3 regions of the Neobacillus sp. SM06 genome follow, and region 1 is predicted to be linked to each of the others. Evidence: riboswitches for the same ligand, from Rfam matches in the RefSeq annotation. Region 1 holds a riboswitch; each other region holds the start of a gene.

Region 1 (7,951 bases):
ACGAATGAAATCAATCGCCTGCTTGTTCCGGGAACGTATTTGCGAAAAGCGATGAAGGGCGAACTGCCATTGCTGCAAAAAGCCCAAAGCCTTCAGGAAGAGCTGATGATGCTGATGCCGGAAGAACCAGGCGACGCACCGCTTGCTCAAGAAAAATACCTTGTGAAAAACGCCAAGAAAATCGGTTTGCTGGCTGCCGGACTCGCGGCTCAGAAATATGGGAAAGAATTGGATCATGAACAGGAAGTGTTGGTTAATATTGCCGATATCATTTCAAATGCCTACGCGATGGAATCGGTTGTGTTGAGGACAGAAAAGGCCATTGCGCGGGATGGGCTTGAGAAGAGCAAGCAAAAGCTCTTGTATACACAGATTTTCTGCGAGGAAGCGTTCAATGAAATCGAGCAGCATGCCAAAGAAACGCTCGTTGCAACCGAGGCGGGTGACAGCCTTCGCATGATGCTGTCGGCCCTTCGAAAGTTTACCCGTCACACTCCAACGAATGTAATTGCAAAAAAACGTGAAGCCGCCGATCGACTGATCGACGCAGAACGCTATCTTGTTTGATAAACAAATTGCCCTCTTCAATTGAAGAGGGCAATTTGTTGGAAAATAGACGGTATCACTTGGCGAGGGGTGTGCTCGCCGACAAACAATCCATCATTTTTGTGAAATTTTATTCTTCATTGTTAGGAGTTTGCGCATGAATATGGTACTATTCTAATGAATACCCTTAGCTGAAAAAGGCGGTGAACAAGTTGGCGCTGACATTTTATTGGTATCCGAAATGTGGGACATGCCGAAAAGCGAAAAAGTGGCTTGACGACCTTCAACTGTCCTACCGAGAAATACATATTGTTGAAAACCCTCCATCACGGGAGGAACTGAAAGATTTGTACAAAAAAAGCGGGTTGGAGCTGAAGAAATTTTTTAACACAAGCGGCTTAAAATACCGCGAATTAGGGTTAAAGGACAAAATCAAGACGGCATCAGATGCTGAACTTCTTGATTTGCTCGCCTCAGACGGGATGCTGATTAAACGGCCGCTTGTAACAGACGGCAAAAACGTAACGGTTGGCTTTCGTGAAGATGAATTTGAAAAAATGTGGCGATAGGATGGTTTCTCTTTTTAAGAGAATCAAATAAATTTAAAAATCATTATGGAGGGATCGCTAGTGGATACACCAAAAGATTTGCGTTATTCTGAAGAACATGAATGGGTAAAAGATGAAGGCGCTAAAGTGCGTGTTGGAATTACCTACTTTGCACAATCCGAACTTGGGGATATCGTATTTGTAGAGCTTCCGGAGGTTGGCGATGAGGTTACTGCTGACGAGCCATTTGGCAGTGTTGAATCGGTTAAAACTGTTTCCGAGCTTTATGCACCAGTCAGTGGCAAAGTTGTTGAAGTGAATGAAGAGTTGAGCGACAGTCCCGAGTTTGTTAATGAGTCTCCATATGAAAAAGCATGGATGATCGTGATCGAGCCATCCGACAAGAGTGAACTTGATAAGCTGATGACAGCCGACCAATACGATAAAATGACACAAGAAAGCTAATTTTTTGATTTACATGAAAAGTGCGGTTTGATGACCGTACTTTTCTTTTTTTAAGAAATTTTTAAAAATCGTATGGTAATGTCTCCTAGTGAGTGAAAAACTGCTGTCAACCTGCAGTTTAAAGAGGAGGAAAAAAATGTTTCAAGAAGTGTTTTCGCATATTCACCCAATAATGGTTCATTTTCCAATTGTCCTAATCCTTTTTGCAACCATTTATGATGTTTTTTCGCTTATCACCAAGCGGAAAATTTCTCCGCGCAAAGGGTTTTGGCTTTGGCTCATCGCCTTTCTCAGCGCATGGATTGCCGTCGGGACAGGCCCTGAGCACGATGCGAGGGGAAATACAAACGTATTCGAATACCATCAGGATCTTGCGGATCTAACAACCTTGATTGCCTTTTTGGTTGTGGCGTTCCGCGCATTCTTCGTTTTGAAAAAGAAAGAGTTGATCCGTGTATCATTGGCGGCTTACCTTGTTTTATCCCTTTTAAGTACAGTAGGAATTTTGTCGACAGGTTATTTTGGCGGAAAGATGGTCTACAGCCAAGGAGTAGGCGTCAAAATGAACGGAACCTATGTGAATCCGCCAAAGTCTGGCAAATGGAATCAGGGGAACTAATTTCTAAGCAAACCTCTACTCGATCACATGGGGATCATGCTATAGTTGTACCATATATGGGTGCACGTGAAGAAAGTATGCGAATATGTTAACATTAACGAACAACTTAACTTTATGGGTGATCTCGGATGGATAGCATGATGATGGAAAAAGTGATTATTGTCGAAGGAAAATCTGATAAAAACAAAGTAAAGAAGATTATTAATGAGCCAGTTGAAATTATTTGCACAAACGGTACAATCAGCATGAATAAAATGGATGAGCTGGTCGAATCGCTTGTAGATAAAGACATTTATATATTGGTTGATGCAGATGAAGCAGGGGAGAAGCTCCGAAAGCAGTTAAAGCGCGAGTTTCCTGAAGCCAAGCATTTGCATATTGATCGAATGTACCGTGAAGTCGCGACAGCCTCTGTAAAGCATTTGGCAACCATTCTTTTAGGCGCGAATATTGATGTACATGCTGAATTTTTGGAAATGGGTTGACGATGATGAATGAATGGAGCCAGCAAGAGCTAAATACTTTCTTTGAGGATCATTCTACCGGGCTTGTTTATTTTTATACACCGCTGTGCGGCACGTGCCAAATGGCTTCCCGAATGCTAACAGTAATCACCGAAATGATCGATTTGAAAATCGGGAAAATGAACTTGAATTATTATCCTGAAACAGCAAAAGCATTTTTAATCGAAAGTGTGCCCTGTCTTTTGTTTGTCAAAGATGGCCAAGTTGTTGAAACGATTTATGCTTTTCATTCTGTGCCGTATCTATTGGAAAAAGTCCATCAGCATATCCTGTAGAAAGCAGGTGCCAAAGCAGCTGCTTTCTACATATTTCTCAGGAAATATTCGACAGTAGGGATGAAATTAAAAAGAAATTGTCGAACTATTTTGAAAGGAATATTGGAACCACTACGGAATATATACGTATAGAGCGATTAATTCGGAGTGGTCAAAATGAAGGATAATGTTCAACTTTTTATCAATGGTATCAAGAATAAAGCGCACGTACAACCACTAATTACGAAAGCCAATCTGTCAATCGAGCTGATAACAGAGGCAGAACGGGTTTCGATGGTTTTTTTCGACGGCGATGTGTGTATGAATCCTAATGATAGTGGTGAGTATGAAAATTGGCAGATGACGGGCAGAGAAGAGGGAATGATTGCCTTATTGAAGGGACAGGAAAAATTGCGTTCCTTGGCGGAAAAAAAAGTTTTGTCTATCAAAGCGCCTTTTCGCACGATCTTGCTGCTGGAGTCCATCTTTTATTTAGCAAAAAGCGAACCGGAACAGTTCTTGGTTTAAAACGAATGGGTAGTTGAGAATTTCGAGAATTTTGTCGAAATTTTTATTGACACCTTTTTTTATCCGTGATACGATAGTTTCCGTAATTATTTTAGGAATAGCCGATAACGTTAATTGAATAGAGGATTCTCTTATCAAGAGAGGTGGAGGGATGTGCCCAATGAAGCCCGGCAACCGTCAATACGAATTGAAATGGTGCCAATTCACACAAAGCGTTTGCTTTGGGAGATGGGAGAAAGGTTTGTTTTCTAATGCCTTTCTGCCAGTATGCAGGAAGGCATTTTCTTTTTGCTAGAATGGTTTAAGCTCAACGATCAAACGCTATCTGTTGTACAGGAATCGCTTGAAATAAATGCGGGTTGGTTATAAATTTGAAAAAAAGTAGGTGATTGAAGTGATATCTGTTAAAAATGTCCGTAAAATTTTCCCGTCCAAACAGGGTGAATTAACCGCCGTTGACAAGGTGAATTTAGAAATCGACGAGGGAGAAATTTTCGGAGTTATTGGCTACAGCGGCGCCGGAAAAAGTACGTTAATCCGCATGCTGAATGGATTGGAAATTCCTACAGAAGGTACAATAAAAGTAGCCGGCCAGGAAGTATCGAAAATTAAAGGCAAGGAACTTCGAAAAGCACGTCAGGAAATCAGTATGATCTTTCAGCATTTTAATTTGTTATGGTCAAGAACCGTTGCCGAAAACATTGCGTTTCCGCTGGAGATTGCCGGCATTAAAGGCCCTGATAGGCTGAAGCGGGTTCAAGAATTAATCAAGCTTGTCGGCCTCGAAGGCAGGGAGAATGCATACCCCTCACAATTAAGCGGCGGGCAAAAGCAAAGGGTCGGAATCGCAAGGGCACTTGCCAATAATCCGAAAGTCCTGCTCTGTGATGAAGCAACATCTGCTTTGGATCCGCAAACGACGGATTCAATCCTGGATTTATTGGTTGATATCAACAAAAGACTGGGTCTAACAATTGTGCTCATTACCCATGAAATGCATGTCATTCGTAAAATCTGTCATCGGGTGGCAGTAATGGAGAGCGGTAAGGTAGTTGAAACGGGATTAGTCCTGGAAGTATTTAAAAATCCACAGCAGCCGATTACAAAACGGTTTGTTCAGCAGGTAACCGAACCTGAGGCGACAAAAGATACAGTTGATCACCTGCTTGAAAAATATCATTCTGGAAGAATTGTCCAATTAACCTTTATTGGCGAGGCAGCCGAGCAGCCGGTGATTACCAATTTGATTCGGAATGCAAAAGCGAATGTGAATATCCTTCAAGGAAAAATATCACAAACGCAAAATGGCTCATATGGCACCCTCTTTATTCACCTTGATGGCGACCAGCAGGAAATTGAGCAAGCCCTTGATTTTCTCCGTTCGCAGCAAGTAGGAGTGGAGGTGGTTTCAAATGGATAAGCAATATTTTAAGGATATTGATTGGCAGGCAATGTGGGATGCAACGGTTCAAACCCTATACATGACAGGTTATTCCGTTCTGGCTACCTTTATTTTAGGAATTTTGCTTGGGCTTTTGTTGTTCCTTACTTCACCGGGAAATATGTGGGAAAACCGGCCTGTTAATCTTGTCATTAGTGCCGTTGTCAACGTTTTTCGTTCGATCCCATTTATTATTTTAATTGTTCTCTTAATCCCGTTCACAACCCTCCTTTTCGGGACAATGATTGGCGAAAACGCCGCATTGCCAGCTTTGATCGTAGGAGCAGCTCCATTTTACGCCAGAATGGTTGAAATTGGATTGCGGGAAATTGATAAAGGGGTGATTGAGGCAGCCAAATCGATGGGTGCATCAATGGGAACGATTATTTGGAAAGTGCTGCTTCCTGAATCGATGCCTGCACTTGTGTCCGGAATTACGGTTACAGCCATCGCGCTTGTCAGCTATACCGCGATGGCAGGTGTCATTGGCGCCGGCGGCCTTGGAAATCTTGCTTATCTTGAGGGATTCCAGCGCAACCGCAACGATGTGACGTTAGTTGCTACGATTATCATTTTGGTTATTGTCTTTATCATTCAGTTTATTGGTGATACCATCACGAAAAAAATAGATAAACGATAAAAGGAGATGTTTAGAATGAAAAAATGGTTAGGAGCGCTTTTGGCGCTAACGCTGGTACTGGCTTTAGCTGCATGCGGAACTTCGACTTCGAAGGATAATGCACAAGGCGGTAAAAAGCTGACAAAATTGGTTATCGGTGCTTCCAATGTACCGCATGCTGAAATTTTAAAAGAAGCACAGCCAATTTTAAAGGAAAAAGGAATTGATCTGCAAATTAAGACGTTCCAGGATTACATTATGCCAAATAAGGCATTGGCTTCAAAAGAATTGGATGCAAACTACTTTCAGACCATTCCTTATATGGAAGTACAAATGAAGGAAAACGGCTATAAATTTGCCAATGCCGGTGGAATTCACATTGAGCCGATTGCTGTTTATTCGAAAAAATACAAAAAACTTGAGGATCTTCCAAATGGTGCAACTCTAATTATGAGTAATTCTGTTTCCGATCACCCTCGTCTTCTGCGGATGCTTGAGAAGCTAGGTCTTATTAAATTAAAACAAGGTGTGAATCCTCAAGAGTACGATATTAAAGACATTGTGGAAAATCCAAAGAACTTGAAATTTGATACGAATTACGAAGCGTCTTTATTGCCGAAAATCTTTAAAAACGGTGAAGGAGATGCAGTTCTGATTAACTCCAACTATGCAATTGACAATGGTTTAAATCCGAAAAAAGATGGAATCGCACAAGAGCCGATTGATCCGAATTACGTGAACATTATTGCGGTGCGCCAAGGCGATGAAAATAAACCAGCAATCAAAACACTTGTTGATGTACTGCACTCAAAAAAAATTCAAGACTTTATCCTTGAAAAATACAAAGGTGCCGTTGTACCGGTTTCGAAATAACAAAAAGCAGGCAATAAGCCTGCTTTTTGTTATTACAAGGATAGTTCCATTTCCGTTTTTGCATACTAAAGAGGGTCAGGATCTTCGAAAACTTATTTGAAAAAAAATTAAAAATGCGGATAAAACAAAAAAATCCATGGATAAAAAGAGAAACTTCGCGGATAAATGGAAAAGTTCCGCGGATAAACGAACAAATTTCACGGATAAAACGAGCTTGAAGATATGCACCTATATAAATAGGAAGAATGAGAAAAAGCCGGCAACGAATCATGCTGGCTTTTTCCTAAGAAAAGAGCAAACCTCTTATTTAGACCAATAACCAATTGAAAAAGAAAATCATTTTTAATTTGTGACCTTTATCACTGCTTAGGAGTTGCTAACACATTTCATTTGTTATAAGATTGTAATGAGAATAGAATGAGAATAGAAAGAATGCTTTCAATTAATACCATTTTTTTATAAAAGCGAGGTAAATATATATGGCTGGATCAACGTTAACGATCAAAGATCTTCATGTAGCAATTGATGGGAAAGAGATTTTAAAAGGTGTCAACCTTGAAATAAAAGGCGGCGAAATCCATGCGATCATGGGCCCGAACGGGACAGGGAAATCAACGCTTTCATCGGCAATCATGGGTCATCCAAAATATGAGGTAACAAGCGGGAGCATTACATTGGACGGACAAAATGTTCTGGAAATGGAAGTCGATGAACGTGCCCGTGCAGGTCTGTTTTTGGCCATGCAATATCCAAGCGAAATCACTGGGGTAACAAACGCTGACTTCTTGCGTTCGGCACTTAATAGCCGCCTTGGAGAAGGAAACGAAATCTCTTTGATGAAATTTATCCGTAAAATGGATAAACAAATGGAGTTTCTAGAGATGGATCTCGATATGGCGCAGCGTTATGTCAATGAAGGTTTCTCCGGCGGAGAGAAAAAACGCAATGAGATTTTACAATTAATGATGCTTGAGCCAAAAATTGCAATCCTTGATGAAATTGATTCAGGCCTTGATATTGACGCCTTGAAAGTAGTCTCAAAGGGAATCAATGAAATGCGCGGTGAAGATTTTGGCTGTATGGTGATTACTCACTACCAGCGTTTATTAAACTATATCACTCCTGACTATGTGCATGTTATGATGCAGGGACGCGTCGTGAAATCCGGCGGACCAGAACTTGCACAACGCTTAGAAGCAGAAGGATATGACTGGATCAAGAAAGAACTTGGCATTGAAGATGAAACAGTTGGGCAAGAAGCGTAAGCGTTAGGAGGATTAACATGACAATCGAAACAAATCAATCGTTCGGTACGGATTTTGTCAGCTCCTTTTCAAAAGAAATGGGTGAACCGGCATGGCTTGAAGCAATTAGAGTGAAAGCGATCAATATTGCTGGCGATCTACCGCTACCAAGACCAGACAAAACGAAAATTGAAAAATGGAATTTTAGCCAGTTTAATCAGCATACAGTCAAAAGTAAATCATATGGATCATTAACAGAGCTTCCAGTGGAAGTAAAAGCGTTAATTGGC
Region 2 (7,951 bases), on a different contig from region 1:
GCCAGTTCACGAACGGTGCCACATTAAAAAAATGAAAACCGTGGGCGGTGTAAAGAACCTTTGTTCCTTGCTTTCGTGCTTGTCGTGCCGCCAAACGGCCAAGAGCTCCACCCATTGGGGTGTGGCAGTGGACGATTTCGTATTGGTTTGCATCAATCAGCTTTTCAGCTGTTGATATGCCTTGAAATTTTCTTTGTGAAACGGAGCCCTTTGAATCGGGAGCGAAAATTTTTTATCGACAAATGGCAGCTCTAAACTGCCAGCTGCCGCTACATCGACTTCCCACCCTTGTTCTTTAAACCATTTTAACTAAGGCAGCGACAGTAGCAACAAAAAGAACTTTTTGTGCCATGTTAATCAGCCTTTTGTACGTTCTTTCATCAGTTCTTTTTCGAGAACCTCTGAAAGATATTCAATTAACTCTGTGCGCAAATCCTCGCGCTTTAAGGCAAACTCAATCGTCGTCTGAATAAAGCCCATTTTCTCACCGACATCATAGCGAGTTCCTTCAAAATCATAGGCGTAAACCGCTTCAAATTGATTCAATGTCGAAATGGCATCGGTCAGTTGAATTTCACCGCCGGCGCCAGGACTTTGTTCCCCTAAAATTTCAAAAATTTTCGGGCTTAAGATGTAGCGTCCAAGAATGGCGAGATTGGACGGTGCTTCTTCCTGCTTCGGCTTTTCAACAAGGCTGTTGACACTGTAGAAGCGCTCACCGATGGCCTGGGCGTCAACAATCCCGTAGCGGGAAACTTCCTCGTCTGCTACAGACTGGACACCCAGAATGGAAGCATTATATCTTTCATATTGTTCCATTAATTGCTGAAGGCACGGTTTTTTTGCCTGCACAATATCATCGCCGAGCAAAACGGCAAACGGCTCATCGCCAATGAATTTGCGCGCACACCAAATCGCATGCCCCAATCCTTTTGGTTCCTTTTGACGGATATAATGAATGTCTACAAGTCGGGACGATTTTTGAACTTCATCCAGTAAATCCATTTTCCCTTTTTCCAATAAATTGTGTTCAAGTTCAAAAGAATTGTCGAAGTGGTCTTCAATTGCCCGCTTTCCTTTTCCTGTCACAATAATGATGTCTTCAATTCCGGAGGCAACGGCTTCTTCAACAATATATTGGATTGTCGGCTTGTCGACAATCGGCAACATTTCTTTCGGCATTGCTTTTGTGGCCGGAAGGAATCTCGTTCCTAACCCGGCTGCAGGGATAATGGCTTTTCGTACTTTCATTTCTCGTACACTCCTTTAAACAGAAACAGATAATAATGGTTTGGTGATTGCTTTATGATTGGCAAGGTGGATCAGTTTTTCCTTTAGTTCCTGTTGTTCCATAGTTTCAAATGTCGCGATAATCTCCTCAATTTCTTCTAAAAAGATTTCTGCCTTCTTGCCGATATTGATTTTTGGATAGATCTGCTGTTCATGAACCTCATCCGGCTTTAACAATTCTTCAAAAAGTTTTTCACCTGGACGAATCCCTGAAAATTCAATGCCAATCTCTTCAAGTAAGTTGCCGGCAAATTTCGGAACCAATCGAACCGCCTGCCCCCGTAACAAGCACCACCTTATTTGTAATATATTCCGAAATACTTTCTATGTCCATTTGAACCGGTTCTCTTCCCAATAAATCTTCTACTTCGACATCGCGAAACTGCTGTACGGATACTTTTCCTGTCATAAATCCTCAAGAATTGGCAAAATTTGTGTTTTTACTGCCGTTTTTGCGCATTCTTGAAAAATGACATTCAATTCTTTTTTGCTTAAAGAAGGAATCGCAATCAAAATATGATCAATATTTAATTCTCGAACTGCCTGCTCAATTCCTGCCACACCGCTAATAACTGGAAGTAATGGTTCCTTCTCATGACGCGCTTGCCTGCATTTTTTCCGTTCATGCGTCATGACGACACTTCTCATGACGCGATCACTCGCTTTTTTTTCGTTTACGCGTCATGACCACACTTCTCATGTCGCGATCACTCGCTTTTTTTCTGTTTACGCGTCATGAACACCTCTCTCATGACGCGCTTGCCTGCATTTTTTCCGTTCATGCGTCATGAAGGCACTTCTCATGTCGCGATCACTCGCTTTTTTTCCGTTTACGCGTCATGAACACCTCTCTCATGTCGCGCTTTCCTGCATTTTTTCCGTTCATGCGCCATGACGACACTTCTCATGTCGCGATCACTCGCTTTTTTTTCGTTTACGCGTCATGAACACCTCTCTCATGTCGCGCTTGCCTGGATTTTTTCCATTCATGCGTCATGAAGGCACTTCTCATGTCGCGATTACTCGCCTTTTTTTTCGTTTCCGCGTCATGAACACACTTCCCATGACGCGCTTGCCTGCATTTTTTCCGTTCATGCGTCATGAAGATACTTCTCATGACGCGCTTGCTTGCATTTTTTCCGTTCATGCGTCATGAAGGCACTTCTCATGTCGCGATTACTCGCTTTTTTTCCGTTTACGCGTCATGAACACACTTCTCATGTCGCGCTTGCCTGCATTTTTTCCATTCATGCGCCATGAACACACTTCTCATGACGCGATCACTCGCTTTTTTTCCGTTTACGCGACATGAAAACCTCTCTCATGACGCGATTACTCGCCTTTTTTTTCGTTTACGCGTCATGAACACACTTCTCATGACGCGATCACTCGCCTTTTTTCCGTTTACGCGTCATGAACACCTCTCTCATAACGCGCTTGCCTGGATTTTTTCCGTTCATGCGTCATGAACACACTTCTCATGTCGCGATCACTCACTTTTTTTCCGTTTCCGTGTCATGAACACCTCTCTCATGTCGCGCTTGCTTGCATTTTTTCCGTTCATGCGTCATGAAGGCACTTCTCATGTCGCGATCACTCGCTTTTTTTCCGTTCATGCGTCATGAACACACTTCTCATGACGCGCTTGTCTGGATTTTTTCCGTTCATGCGTCATGAACACAATTCTCATGACGCGATCACTCTCCTTTTTTCCGTTTCCGCGTCATAACGACACTTCTCATGACGCGATCACTCGCTTTTTTTCCGTTCATGCGTCACGACGCAACATCAAGTAACAAAGAAGCGACCTCTTTTCTAATCGCATCAGGCTCCTAAATTGCTAAGAAATACGTTTTGGCAATCACTAACAAACTTAATTTTCAAATTAATTATTGACATCTCCCAAAGAATTGTAGTAAATTTTAAAGAAAAGTAAAAATATTTGATTTCTTATCAAGAGAGGTCGAGGGAATGGCCCAATGACACCTCAGCAACCTTCAATTGTTTTATAGATTGAAAAGGTGCTAAGTCCATCAAGTTATCAGCGTAACTTGGGAGATAAGAAGACGGCTGCGTTCGCACAATGACAAAAGTCTTCTTCTTATAGAAGACTTTTTTTATTTACAAAAAACAACTATAACTTTCAAGGAGTGATCGTCATGTACAAATTAGAAACAAAATTAGCTCAAATTGGGAACCGCAGCGAAACAGCAACCGGTGCAGTGAATCCGCCAATCTATTTTTCAACAGCCTACCGGCATGAAGGGATTGGGCAATCGACCGGGTTTGATTATAGCCGGACAGGAAATCCTACCCGCCAGCTTCTTGAAAGAACAATTGCTGATTTAGAAGGCGGGGATCAAGGTTTTGCCTGTAGTTCGGGCATGGCTGCCATTTTTACCATCCTATCGCTCTTTCAATCTGGCGATGAGTGGCTCGTAAGCGAAGACTTATACGGTGGAACCTACCGCCTGCTTGAACAAGGCTATAAAAAATGGGGCTTGACCGCTCACTATGTTAATACCAGCAATATCGATGAAATCGAAAAAAAGATTACCCGAAATACAAAGGCCATCTTTCTTGAAACGCCCACCAATCCGCTTATGCAGCAGACGGATATTGCGGCCGTTGCGAAAATTGCCAAAGAACACGGAATCCTGTTAATCGTTGACAATACATTTTATACCCCGCTATTGCAGCAGCCGATCAAACTTGGTGCGGATATTGTCATTCACAGCGCAACCAAATATTTAGGCGGACACAATGATGTACTCGCGGGGTTGATCGTTGCCAAAGGAAAGGAGCTTTGTGAATCGCTAGCCCTTTACCATAATGGTGCCGGGGGTGTCCTCAGTCCATTCGATTCATGGCTGCTTATGCGCGGGATGAAGACTTTGGCATTGCGAATGAAACAGCATGAAAAAAACGCAAAGCAAATCGTCGAATACCTTTCCCAGCATGAAGGAGTCACTGATGTTCTGTATCCGGGAAGGGGCGGGATGCTTTCTTTCCGTGTAAAAGATGAAACATGGGTCAACCCATTTTTGCAAGGCCTGTCATTGATCACTTTTGCTGAAAGCCTAGGAGGCGTGGAAAGCTTGATCACCTATCCGGCAACTCAGACCCATGCGGACATCCCGGAAGAAATCCGGATTCAATCCGGTGTCTGCAATCGCCTGTTGCGCTTTTCTGTTGGAATTGAAGATGCAGCCGATTTAATTTCCGATCTTGAGCAAGCTTTTGCCAATGTAAAACAAGGAGTGAACGCATGATGAAAAACGAACAATTCAGCTTTGAAACAAAGCTCCTTCATAACCGTCATAAATTTGATCCAACAAACGGCGCGGTCAGCGTACCAATTCAGCATGCCTCAACGTTTCATCAGTTCGAAATCGACCAGTTTGGCAAATATGACTACAGCCGGAGCCTGAATCCAACAAGAGAAGCACTGGAAGATGTCATTGCGGAGCTCGAGGGCGGTGTGAAAGGATTTGCCTTTTCTTCCGGAATGGCGGCCATTTCAACCGCCTTCCTCCTCCTTTCTTCAGGCGACCATGTGGTAATTACTGAGGATGTATATGGCGGGACCTTCCGAATGGTGACAGAGGTTCTATCGCGGTTCGGGATTGAACATACATTTGTTGATATGACTAATTTGGAAGAAGTAAAACAGGCAATCCAACCAAATACAAAAGCCTTTTATGTTGAAACACCATCCAATCCACTGTTAAAGGTAACCGATATTCAGGCAATCAGCAAAATAGCGAAAGAAATTGGCGCCTTGACCTTTGTCGATAACACTTTTTTAACTCCGCTTTTGCAAAAGCCGCTTGAGCTTGGGGCCGATATTGTCCTTCACAGCGCGACGAAGTTTTTATCCGGCCATAGCGATGTCGTTGCCGGGCTTGCAGTTGTGAAAGATGAAGCTTTAGCAAAAAGGCTCGGTTTTTTGCAAAATTCATTTGGAGCTGTTTTAGGGGTACAGGATTGCTGGCTTGTTCTTCGCGGATTAAAAACGCTTCATGTCCGTCTGGAACAATCGCAAAAATCAGCGGAGAAGCTTGCCGAGTTTTTCGAAAACCATCCACTTGTACCTGCAGTTTATTTTCCCGGCTTGAAAAATCATCCGCAGCATAAGGTGCAAACCTTACAGGCTGACGGACCGGGAGCAGTGCTATCGTTTGAATTGGAAAATGAAGAAGCCTTACGAATCTTTGTCAAACATGTCAAGATTCCGGTTTTTGCTGTAAGCCTTGGCGCAGTGGAATCGATTTTGTCCTATCCTGCCAAAATGTCGCATGCAGCAATGCCGCAAACTGAACGGGAAAAGCGCGGCATTCAAAACAGCCTGCTCCGCTTATCGGTTGGACTCGAAAATCCGGATGACTTGATCAATGATTTTTCACAAGCACTAGAGCATGTACGGCAAAAGCAGCTTGTTTTACCAGGAGAAAACGTATGAGCTTTTTACAAAAATTAGAAAAACAAATGTTGATTGCTGATGGGGCAATGGGGACATTGCTTTATAGTTATGGTAAAGACTCCTGCCTTGAAGAATTGAATCTATCCAAACCGGAGCAAATTCAAGCGATTCATCAGGCATATATTGATGCTGGCGCCGATGTGATTCAAACGAACACGTATGCGGCCAATTATTTAAAACTGCAGCGCTACGGCTTGGAGGATTCTGTCAAAGAAATCAACAGTGCGGCTGTCCGGAACGCAAAACAAGCTGCTGGAACCGGGACTTTTGTGCTTGGAACAATGGGCGGCAATCGCGGTATAAAGCCAAGTTCAATTGCGCTTGAAGAAATTAAACGTAGTTTCCGTGAACAATTGTATTGTCTGCTGCTTGAAGGTGTCGATGGCATTCTTTTAGAAACCTTTTACGATCTAAAAGAGCTCGAAACGGTGGTAGCCATTGCCCGCAAGGAAACCAATCTGCCACTGATCGCTCAAGTCTCGCTTCATGAACCCGGGATTTTACAGGATCAAACGCCCGTCAACGAAGCCTTCAAACGATTGGAGAGCCTTGGCGCAGACGTAGTCGGTTTGAACTGCCGGCTTGGACCACACCACATGCTGCTAACACTTGAGCAAGTTGAACTGCCGAAAAAGGCCTTTTTATCCGCTTATCCAAATGCGAGCCTGCCTTTCTACCTTGACGGGAAATTTCATTACGAAAGTGACGCTGGATACTTCCGCCGCTCGGCTCAAGCTTTTCGAAACGAAGGAGTCCGCTTGCTTGGCGGCTGCTGCGGGACTACGCCGGAACACATTCGCGCAATTGCCGCGGAACTAAAAAACGCGGCTCCAGTAACAGAGAAGACAGTAAAACGAACCGACACAAAAATCGCTGTTCAATCACCCCCAGCCAAACGCGATTTCCCCCGCCTTGAGGAAATGGTAAAAGAAAGCCCGTCGGTAATTGTTGAGCTCGACCCGCCACGGAAACTGAATACCGATAAATTTTTCGAAGGGGCAAAGGCGCTGAAAGAAGCTGGCATTGATGCGATTACATTAGCTGATAATTCGCTTGCTTCGATCCGGATTTCAAACGAATCACTCGGCTATTTGGTGAAAACCAAACTCGGAATGCGGCCGCTCATTCACATTTCCTGCCGGGATCGCAATATTATCGGAATGCAATCCCATTTGATGGGACTTCACACGCTTGGGATGCATGATGTGCTAGCGATAACCGGCGACCCGGCACGAGTCGGCGATTTTCCCGGAGCCTCATCCGTTTATGATCTGTCATCATTTGACTTAATCCAAATGATGAAGCAAATGAATAACGGTTTGTCCATATCCGGCAAAGACCTTGGCGAAAAAACCGCCTTTAGCATTGCAGCAGCCTTTAACCCAAACGTTCGTTCACTGGAAAAGGCCGTACAGCGGCTCGAGAAAAAAATAACTGCCGGAGCGGATTACTTTATTTCCCAGCCTGTTTTTTCCGAAGAAAAATTGCGGGAAATCCATGATCACACCAAACATCTGGATGCACCAATCTATATTGGATTGATGCCATTGTTAAGCAGTAAAAATGCTGAATTCCTGCACAATGAAGTGCCAGGGATAAAAATTTCCGAACAGATTCGGGAGCGGATGTTCCGCTTCAACGACGATCCGCTTCAGGCAGCCCGCGAAGGAATCGATGTAACCAAATCGTTAATTGATGCCGCGCTCGAGTTATTTAATGGCATTTATTTGATCACACCATTTTTGCGCTATGAACTGACAACAGAATTAGCCTTCTATACCCGTCAGCATGCGAATGACTTAAGGAGGAAGAGATATGCCGAAAACACCAATCATTGAACAACTGCAAAAGCGCATTCTTGTCATGGACGGAGCAATGGGAACGATGTTGCAACAAGCAAACTTAACCGCTGAAGATTTTGGAGGCGAACAATATGAAGGCTGCAATGAACATCTTAATCTCACCGCTCCTTCGGTTATTGCTAAAATCCATCAGGAATACTTGGAAGCCGGGGCCGATATTATTGAAACAAATACGTTCGGCGCAACTAGTCTTGTCCTCGATGAATATGGCCTTGGCTATAAAGCATATGAACTCAATAAAATTGCTGCGCTGATTGCGGTTCGCGCAGCCCAACAGGCATCCACTGACGACTGGCCCCGCTATGTTGCCGGTTCG
Region 3 (7,951 bases), on a different contig from region 1:
AATAAAAAGCAAACAACAGCAAGTGCAGGTTCCCAACCGGCCAAAACGGTTGAAGTCAAAAAAGGGTCGATTCAGGAAAAGGTACATGCTCTAGGAACGGTCGGCTCTGCAGAAATGAAACTATTTAAGGCAGATGCAGCGGAAACCATTCAAGATGTCAAGGCTCAAATTGGGGAACAAGTGAAAGCGGGTCAAGACTTCATTACCTTTAAAGGAAATGATCTAAGTGGAAGTATTTTGGATGCAAAAAGCAATGTGCAAGCGGCTGAAATTGATGCTGAAAGTGCCCAGAGGGATCTTGCCACAAGCAATGCAAATCGGAGTATAAACAGTCCGGTATCAGGCAAAGTGCTTGAGATAAGTGGAGCGATTGGCGAAGATGTTCAGGACAATACCGTTCTGGCTACTATTCAGGATAGCATCGGCAACAAAGTAGAGGTCCAAGCCAAAGCTTCTGGAAAAATAGCCAGTCTTTCCCTGACACAAGGTGCAGAAGTTCAGCAGGGAGCCGTTCTTGCTACCTTGGAAAAAGATCAAAGCCTTCAAGATAAAGCGGCCAAAGCAGAAATCCAGCTGCAGCAGGCGAAAGCAAAGCTGAATCAGCTTCAGGCCAATGAACAAATACCTTCCTTAAAATCGCCATTTTCGGGGACGGTTGTGGATGTGAAGGTGCAGCCGGGCGACACCGTTCAGAAAGGAGATCCGCTAGTTGAAGTGGCCGATTTAACCAACATGCAAATGACCCTTTCTGTCGATGAACTTGATATTCTAAAAATAAAAAACGGACAGAACGTAGAAGTGCGCTTAAATGCAATGCCAACTTCTTCGCTAACGGGTGTGGTTGCTTCTATCTCCAATATCGGGGAAGTTCTAAATGGCGTGTCTACTTTTTCGGTTGCTGTCAAATTAAACACAGTGACAGATGTAAAACCGGGAATGACAGGGGAAGCGTATATTACCACCTCTGAAAAGAAGGATATTCTTTTGCTCCCGCTTGAAGCCATTCAAGAAAAAAACGGTCATCCGTTTGTAATGGTGCAATCAACTGATGGCAAACAGCAACTGACTAAAGTAAAGACAGGCATTCACGATGACCAATTTGTTGAAATTGTTTCAGGCGTTCAGGAAGGAGAAAAAGTCGTCATTCCGAAAAGCTACACCCTTGATAAAAACAACAAGAAAAAGAACAATAATGCTTTAAAGAAAATGTTTGGCGGTGGCAATAAGCAAGGAAAACAAAAGTAAACCAGCTGCTTTTTTTAAGAATGCGAAAAAAAACGGAAGGAGGGGTGCGGTTGAATGCTCGCGAAGCTGTGAAAACAGCGTTTCAGACCATTATTTCATATAAATTGAGAACCTTTTTGACAATGCTTGGAATTGTTATCGGCATTTCCTCCGTGATTATTTTGGTATCGCTTGGTAATGGAACAAAACAACAGGTTCAAGGGAAAATCCAAAACCTTGGCACCAATTTGATTTATGTGAACATCATCGGCCGGGGCAGCAAAAATACAGTAAGCTATGAGGAAACGATGAATCTTGCCCAATTGAGAGGCATTCAAGCAATCTCGCCGGTAATCAGCGAAACAGCAACCGTTAAGCGAAGTGAAAAGCTTGCAGATGGGATTGAAATTTCTGGGATTAACTCTAGCTATCAAGCTATCAGAGCGTTGTCGTTAAAAAAAGGAAGGTTTATTTCACCGCTTGATTTTGACTACCGAACGCGTGTGGCGGTATTAGGTTCCAACATTGCGCAAAACTTCTTTGGTTTTATAAATCCGATTGGAGAAACGATTCAAATTAACGGAGTTACCTTTCGGGTAATTGGTGTATTAAAGCCAAAGGGCAATTCGATTGCCGGTTCTGATGACGATCGTGTTCTGCTTCCGGCAAGCACCACGGAAAGAACGTTTTACGCCCAAGGGATCAAATCAATTTTTATACAAGCACAGAACAGCAAAATGGTTCAACCGGTTTTAAAAAATCTTGATAAAAAGTTAAAGGCGTTGTTCCGCAATGATACCAATAGTTATAAGCTGCTGAATCAGCAGGATATGCTCGATACGGCGAACTCAGTTTCCAATTTAATGACGTATATGCTTACCGGAATTGCTGCTATTTCCCTGGTGGTTGGCGGGATCGGCATTATGAATATTATGCTTGTTTCGGTTACAGAACGGACGAGGGAAATTGGAATTCGCAAGGCGCTTGGCGCGAAAAGAAGAGATATTCTTTTTCAGTTTTTAACCGAAGCAGTATTGATTACCGTTATTGCAGGATTAATCGGCATTTTGCTTGGCATTTCAGGTTCTTTCACCGTGAAGTCCGTTGCTGGTATTGAAGCGGTTATTTCCATGGCTGTTCTATGGGTTTCGCTTCTATTTTCGATTATGATTGGTTTAGTGTTTGGGATAGTACCAGCTTATAAGGCTGCTAAACTAAATCCGATTGACGCGCTCCATTATGAATAGAGAGCACTAGGAACTTTACCCAGTGCTCTCTTTTTTTAGCAAAGTTTCCGCCATAGTTTGGAGCTGCCGAACATTGCGTTTTGCTCGATAAGGGTGTAGGCAGCATTTGTGATAGCTTGTGCCAATGTTTCACCTTTAGCCCGTATATGATTAAAACTTGCCACTGAAATTCCATCGGTATCGTAGTGATACCCAAACTCCTCTAATCTTTCAACGATGAGCATAGCGTGCTGTAAGTTTTTCTCTGGCTGAAAATCTTCATCCTTGATAAAAATACCTTTTTCATAATCATACCAGCGATCCCAGCGATTAAGACTCCAACCGAAAATTTTCCGTGCAATGGATTCCGTTTTGTTCATTCGCTTAACATCCTTTCGATATTATTATATAACAGATATTATTGTTTGTTTATATTATATAACACAACTTTCGGAACATCCACTTTTTTTTCAAAAAATTTAGGCAAATGATGAAAGTGGAATCTGTAGTCACTCACAACGGTTTGCAATAACAAGGCTTGTAAATTCGGTGGAATTCAAGTAGAATAGACTATGCTTTTTTTGAACGGAAAGGGCGATGGAAATGAGTCTAGAACAATTAGGTAAGCTTTGTGAACTAGCAAATGCGCTGGGCGGCCGAGTGCATTTCACTTCGGACAAACTGAGTTTCAATAGTGAGACTTTTATCATAAAAGCACCATATAAATGGGAGTTGGAAGATCTTTATGGATTGGCGCATGAAATTGGTCACCTGAAAGATCATCTGGATCAGGAATTGGATTATGATTTATGGAGGAACGACTCGGCTTACCGACTGAATGTGGAAATGAAAGCGTGGACGTACTCGTATGCCATTTTAACTCAAGCTGGAATTGATACATCTAAATGGAGCCATCACGTCAAGGAAAAGCTTTCCACTTACTTGGATTTTCCTTATCAATCATTGGATGCACAGAATAACATTGCAGCAGTCTAAAAAACTTTATCATGTATTTTTCAACAGAGTCTTTTATTGAAAACAGGAGAGAAAAATTCTCTCCTGTTTTTTAACGAAATAATTGCTGAATTTCTTCCGAATAATTTTCTCTCAGAATGCCTTTTTCGGTAATAATGGCGGTGATGAGTTCATTCGGCGTGACATCGAAGGCCGGATTGAAGACGTGAACGTCGGGCGGAGCGATTTGTATGCCGTTTAACCTAGTCACTTCTTCCGCTTTACGCTCCTCAATCGGAATGGCTTCCCCATTTGGCAGGGAAGGGTCAAAAGTCGAAAGCGGGGCTGCCACATAGAAAGGAATATCGAAATGCTTGGCTAAAACAGCGAGGCCGAAGGTGCCGATTTTATTGGCGGTGTCGCCATTTGCGGCAATCCTGTCGGCACCGGCAATAATCGCACTGATTTCTTTTGCCTTTATCGTATGGGCGGCCATATTATCGGTAATTAAGGTGACATCGATGCCCGCCTGTAGCAGCTCCCATGTTGTTAGCCGCGCCCCCTGCAGTACTGGTCGCGTTTCTGATGCAAAAACCTTTAACGGAATATTCCGTTCTTTTGCCAGATAAAAAGGGGCAAGCGCTGTCCCGTAGCGGGCGGTCGCAATCGAGCCGGCATTGCAAATCGTCAATACCTTATCGCCGCTTGAAAAAAGAGACAGGCCATGCTCACCGATTTGCCGGCATGTATCTTCATCTTCCACTTGGATGCAAATCGCTTCGTGAATAAGAGTGGTTTTCGCCTCATTCACGGAGGTGACTCCTTTGACACTAGTACTTAAACGGTTGAGCGCCCAAAACAAGTTTACAGCGGTTGGGCGTGAACTGGCCAAATACTCCCGATCTTTTTCCAGCAATTGCTGAAACTCCTCAATCGACTCGGCTTCGTAGCGGGATGCTGCTAATGCAAGTCCATAGGCAGCTGTTATGCCAATCACTGGAGCGCCTCGAACTTTTAACGTAACAATCGCATCCCATACATCTTTTATGGAATGCAGCTCGACAAATATGGTCTCGAGCGGTAGCTTTCTTTGATCAAGTACAGTGATATAAGTTTCGTTCCACTCAACAGAGTGGGGGACTGTTTCGGTGATCGGCATGGTATTCACTCCTTCGTTGTTTCAAAAATTTCTTGGATATGGATCGTATTGAGAATGGAAATTCGTTCAATTAGCAGGGCGCGCCCTAATCGTAGTGCATGCTTCTTTGCTGCCAACTTCTTTTCTTTGTCCGCAATTCCATCCAAATCAGCTACATGGGCAAGACCGATTGTGCGGCGGATGATTTCACAGCCGGCAAATCCGAGGGCATCCTCAAACAAATTGTTCAGAACAACATCAACATAGCCGTTAACCTTTGTATAAGGATCTTTTCCTTCAGATTCCCAAAGTTTTCGGAAGGTCGTTTCAAACACCGTCCATGTACGGTTGATATGTTTGAACAAAACAGCCTGGCTGTCTTCACGCCCAATTGCATTCAGCAGTAGGTTGGCAATAAATTGGCCAAGATCAAATCCGAATGGCCCGACAACTGCAAATTCGGGATCAATAATCTTTGTCTCGGTCGTGCTTGCGAACAGGCTGCCGGTATGTAAGTCGCCGTGCAGCAGGGCATCGGCTTCCGTTAAAAATTTATGCTTAAACTTTGCCGCTTCCAATTTGAGTTCCTGGTCATTCCATAGTTTTTCAACATCTGTCCGCAATTCTGGCTCAAAATCGTTTGTGTCAATATCGAAGAACGGATCCGTGAACACAAGGTCTTCGGTAATGTTGCAAAGCTCAGGATTGAAAAATTGTTTGACCAAATTCTTTTTTTCTTTTCCTGTTAAGTAAAAATCAGAAGTATAAAAAAGCGTATTCGCTAAAAAGGTGCCAATATGTTCCGAAATAAGCGGGTAGCTTTCACCGTCGATTAAGCCTTTACGGGCAATCGTTAAGCGGGAGAGATCCTCCATGACCGTGATGGCCAGCGTTTCATCAGTATGATAGATTTCCGGGACGAGCTGCGGCACATACTGAGCAAACTTTTTTAAGGCGTCGCTTTCAATTTTTGCACGGTGGATCGTCAGCGGCCAGGATTCTCCCACTACCTTTGCATAGGGCAATGCTTGTTTGATGATGATTCCTTTTTCGGTATGTTGATCAATGATATGAAAGACGAGATTGAGATTTCCATCACCGATTTCTTTGCAGGTAAGTTCAGTTTCTTGCGGAAACAGCTCAAGATTTTTTGCCAAAGCAATTGCCGTTGATTCTGTTAATGGTTCATATGCTTGTTTTACCGTTACTGTCATCGTTTCTGTCTCCTTTGTGAAAAAATAAAAAGCCTCTTTCCGCAGAAAGAGGCATGAGAACAAGGCTCCGTACCTCTTATCTGCCAGAAAGTCAAATTGCTTTCTGTGGAATTAGCACCGTGCCTTGCAAAACAGGGATGTTTTGGCGCATTGGGCGCGCCCCTTCTCACGAAGGTATTACGGTCGGTTGCTGGGCTTCATTGGGCCATTTCCCTCAGCCTACTCTTGATAAGAGAATGATTATAGTTGATTTTAAAATTTTCAAAAGCTTGTAACTTTTCTTGATGACGATGATAGCAAGGTTTCTGGTAATCTGTCAATAGCTTTTTTAAAAATTTTCATAGTGTCAATGTGGTGAATTCAACTTTACTGCATGTTTCGGTCGTTACTATGAATAATACTCCGGTTTGCGGTCGGTGAAAATCGGGATTTGCTTTCTGACTTTTTGCACCAATTCCAAATCGATAACGGCTCTAAGCACTGCGGGATCTTCACCTGTTTCGGCAACGATTTCCCCCCATGGATCAATCACAAGCGAGTGGCCGGCAAAGACATTGTTTGGATCAGAGCCTGCGCGGTTTGCGGCAACCACATAACATTGGTTTTCAATTGCTCTTGCTATCAGCAACGAGCGCCAGTGCGCCAAACGCGGCAGAGGCCATTCGGCGACGACAAACAAAATTTCTGCACCCTTGGTTGTATGGGTACGGATCCACTCCGGGAAGCGGATGTCATAGCAAATCACACCGGCTGCTGCCGTGCCCTCAAGATGAAAAAGGCCGGTTTTTTCGCCATGCTGCAAATACAAGTGTTCATCCATCAGTTGAAATAGATGAAGTTTGCTGTATTCGCCGACAACGGTACCAGTCCGATCAAAGAAAAACATCGTGTTGGTCACTCCTTGATCGGTTTGCTTTGCAATGGAACCTCCCACGATATTCACCTGATGCGTTTTCGCGAGTCGGCTAAGAAAATGGATTGATTCGCTTCCGTTCCGGTCGGCAATTTCCTCAAGCCGGGTTAAATCGTAACCCGTTGTCCATAATTCCGGCAGCACTACCACATCGAGATTATGAGCTTCAAGCGCTTGAAATTGTTTTTCCACATTTTTAAAATTTGCTTTTGGATCGCCAAAAGCAATGTCGATTTGCAAACAGGCAACACGTAAGGGCATGCCTAAACCCTCCCTTTAAAAATTATCTTTACATCTTGCTTTTAACGATATATGATTGATGACTAGAATTTCAAGAATTTTTTAAGTAGGTGGAGAAAATGAAACAATTTGAGCAATCGGAACTGTTAAAACGGCTGCCGAAGCAGTTTTTTGCCTCACTTGTTGCAAAAGTGCAAGAGGTCATTGCCTCCGGAACAGATGTTATTAATCTTGGTCAGGGAAATCCTGATCAGCCTACCCCGCCACATATTGTGGAATCATTGCAACAGGCAGCACTCAACCCGGTGAACCATCGCTATTCTCCATTTCAAGGGTTTGCTTATTTTAAACAGGCTACCGCTGAATTTTATAATCGGGAGTATGGCGTGACGATTAACCCAGAAACAGAAGTTGCGATTCTTTTTGGCGGTAAGGCAGGGTTGGTTGAAATTCCGCAATGTTTACTGAATCCTGGGGATTTGGTATTGGTTCCCGATCCGGGGTATCCGGATTATTGGTCGGGGATTGAGCTTGCCGGGGCGAAAATGGAATGGATGGCTCTAAAGGAAGAAAACGGCTTTCTTCCCGATTACCGTGAACTTTCGGATCTGGCGCTTGAGAAAGCAAAGCTGATGTTCTTGAATTATCCGAATAATCCGACAGGTGCAATTGCGACGGAGGAATTTTTTGCAGAAACCGTTGCCCTTGCCAAGCGGCATGATCTTTGTGTTGTCCACGATTTTGCTTACGGTGCGATTGGTTTTGATGGAAAAAAACCGATCAGTTTTTTGCAGGCAGATGGGGCAAAGGATATTGGCATTGAAATTTATACATTATCGAAAACGTATAATATGGCCGGATGGCGCGTTGGCTTTGCAGTTGGAAATCCAAGTGTAATTGCAGCGATTAATCTGCTTCAGGATCATTTGTATGTCAGCCTGTTTGGTGCGGTACAGGAAGCGGCCGTAACCGCGCTATTATCATCGCAGGAATGTGTTCATGAAGTAACGGCTCTTTATGAATCGCGCCGAAATGCGTTTAT

What was found. A riboswitch is a leader RNA that binds a small molecule or an ion and turns the genes downstream of it on or off. The one in region 1 is predicted to bind S-adenosylmethionine.
Region 2: another riboswitch for S-adenosylmethionine. It lies ahead of ACQYAD_RS04555 (methionine biosynthesis PLP-dependent protein); the one in region 1 lies ahead of ACQYAD_RS00925 (methionine ABC transporter ATP-binding protein).
Region 3: another riboswitch for S-adenosylmethionine. It lies ahead of mtnK (S-methyl-5-thioribose kinase); the one in region 1 lies ahead of ACQYAD_RS00925 (methionine ABC transporter ATP-binding protein).

What each region holds. Positions count from the first base shown of each region.
Region 1 is NZ_JBNWEO010000005.1:147,985-155,935, forward strand. Features, by position in the region: gene ACQYAD_RS00890 (acyl-CoA dehydrogenase family protein) at 1-567, shown strand, start outside; gene ACQYAD_RS00895 (arsenate reductase family protein) at 759-1,115, shown strand; gene gcvH (glycine cleavage system protein GcvH) at 1,176-1,559, shown strand; gene ACQYAD_RS00905 (DUF2231 domain-containing protein) at 1,696-2,178, shown strand; gene ACQYAD_RS00910 (toprim domain-containing protein) at 2,307-2,663, shown strand; gene ACQYAD_RS00915 (thioredoxin family protein) at 2,666-2,977, shown strand; gene ACQYAD_RS00920 (hypothetical protein) at 3,134-3,484, shown strand; SAM riboswitch class I at 3,613-3,719, shown strand; gene ACQYAD_RS00925 (methionine ABC transporter ATP-binding protein) at 3,879-4,904, shown strand; gene ACQYAD_RS00930 (methionine ABC transporter permease) at 4,897-5,565, shown strand; gene ACQYAD_RS00935 (MetQ/NlpA family ABC transporter substrate-binding protein) at 5,581-6,417, shown strand; gene sufC (Fe-S cluster assembly ATPase SufC) at 6,897-7,682, shown strand; gene sufD (Fe-S cluster assembly protein SufD) at 7,700-7,951, shown strand, end outside.
Region 2 is NZ_JBNWEO010000011.1:258,579-266,529, forward strand. Features, by position in the region: partial or broken gene ACQYAD_RS04535 (glycosyltransferase family 4 protein) at 1-309, opposite strand, end outside; gene galU (UTP--glucose-1-phosphate uridylyltransferase GalU) at 358-1,251, opposite strand; gene ACQYAD_RS04545 (polysaccharide biosynthesis protein) at 1,267-1,578, opposite strand; partial or broken gene ACQYAD_RS04550 (hypothetical protein) at 1,529-1,869, opposite strand; SAM riboswitch class I at 3,238-3,355, shown strand; gene ACQYAD_RS04555 (methionine biosynthesis PLP-dependent protein) at 3,450-4,562, shown strand; gene metC (cystathionine beta-lyase) at 4,562-5,752, shown strand; gene ACQYAD_RS04565 (bifunctional homocysteine S-methyltransferase/methylenetetrahydrofolate reductase) at 5,749-7,611, shown strand; gene metH (methionine synthase) at 7,589-7,951, shown strand, end outside.
Region 3 is NZ_JBNWEO010000014.1:47,419-55,369, reverse strand. Features, by position in the region: gene ACQYAD_RS08860 (efflux RND transporter periplasmic adaptor subunit) at 1-1,245, shown strand, start outside; gene ACQYAD_RS08855 (ABC transporter permease) at 1,296-2,471, shown strand; gene ACQYAD_RS08850 (BC1872 family protein) at 2,507-2,830, opposite strand; gene ACQYAD_RS08845 (hypothetical protein) at 3,054-3,446, shown strand; gene mtnA (S-methyl-5-thioribose-1-phosphate isomerase) at 3,517-4,563, opposite strand; gene mtnK (S-methyl-5-thioribose kinase) at 4,569-5,756, opposite strand; SAM riboswitch class I at 5,830-5,991, opposite strand; gene ACQYAD_RS08830 (carbon-nitrogen family hydrolase) at 6,145-6,930, opposite strand; gene ACQYAD_RS08825 (pyridoxal phosphate-dependent aminotransferase) at 7,029-7,951, shown strand, end outside.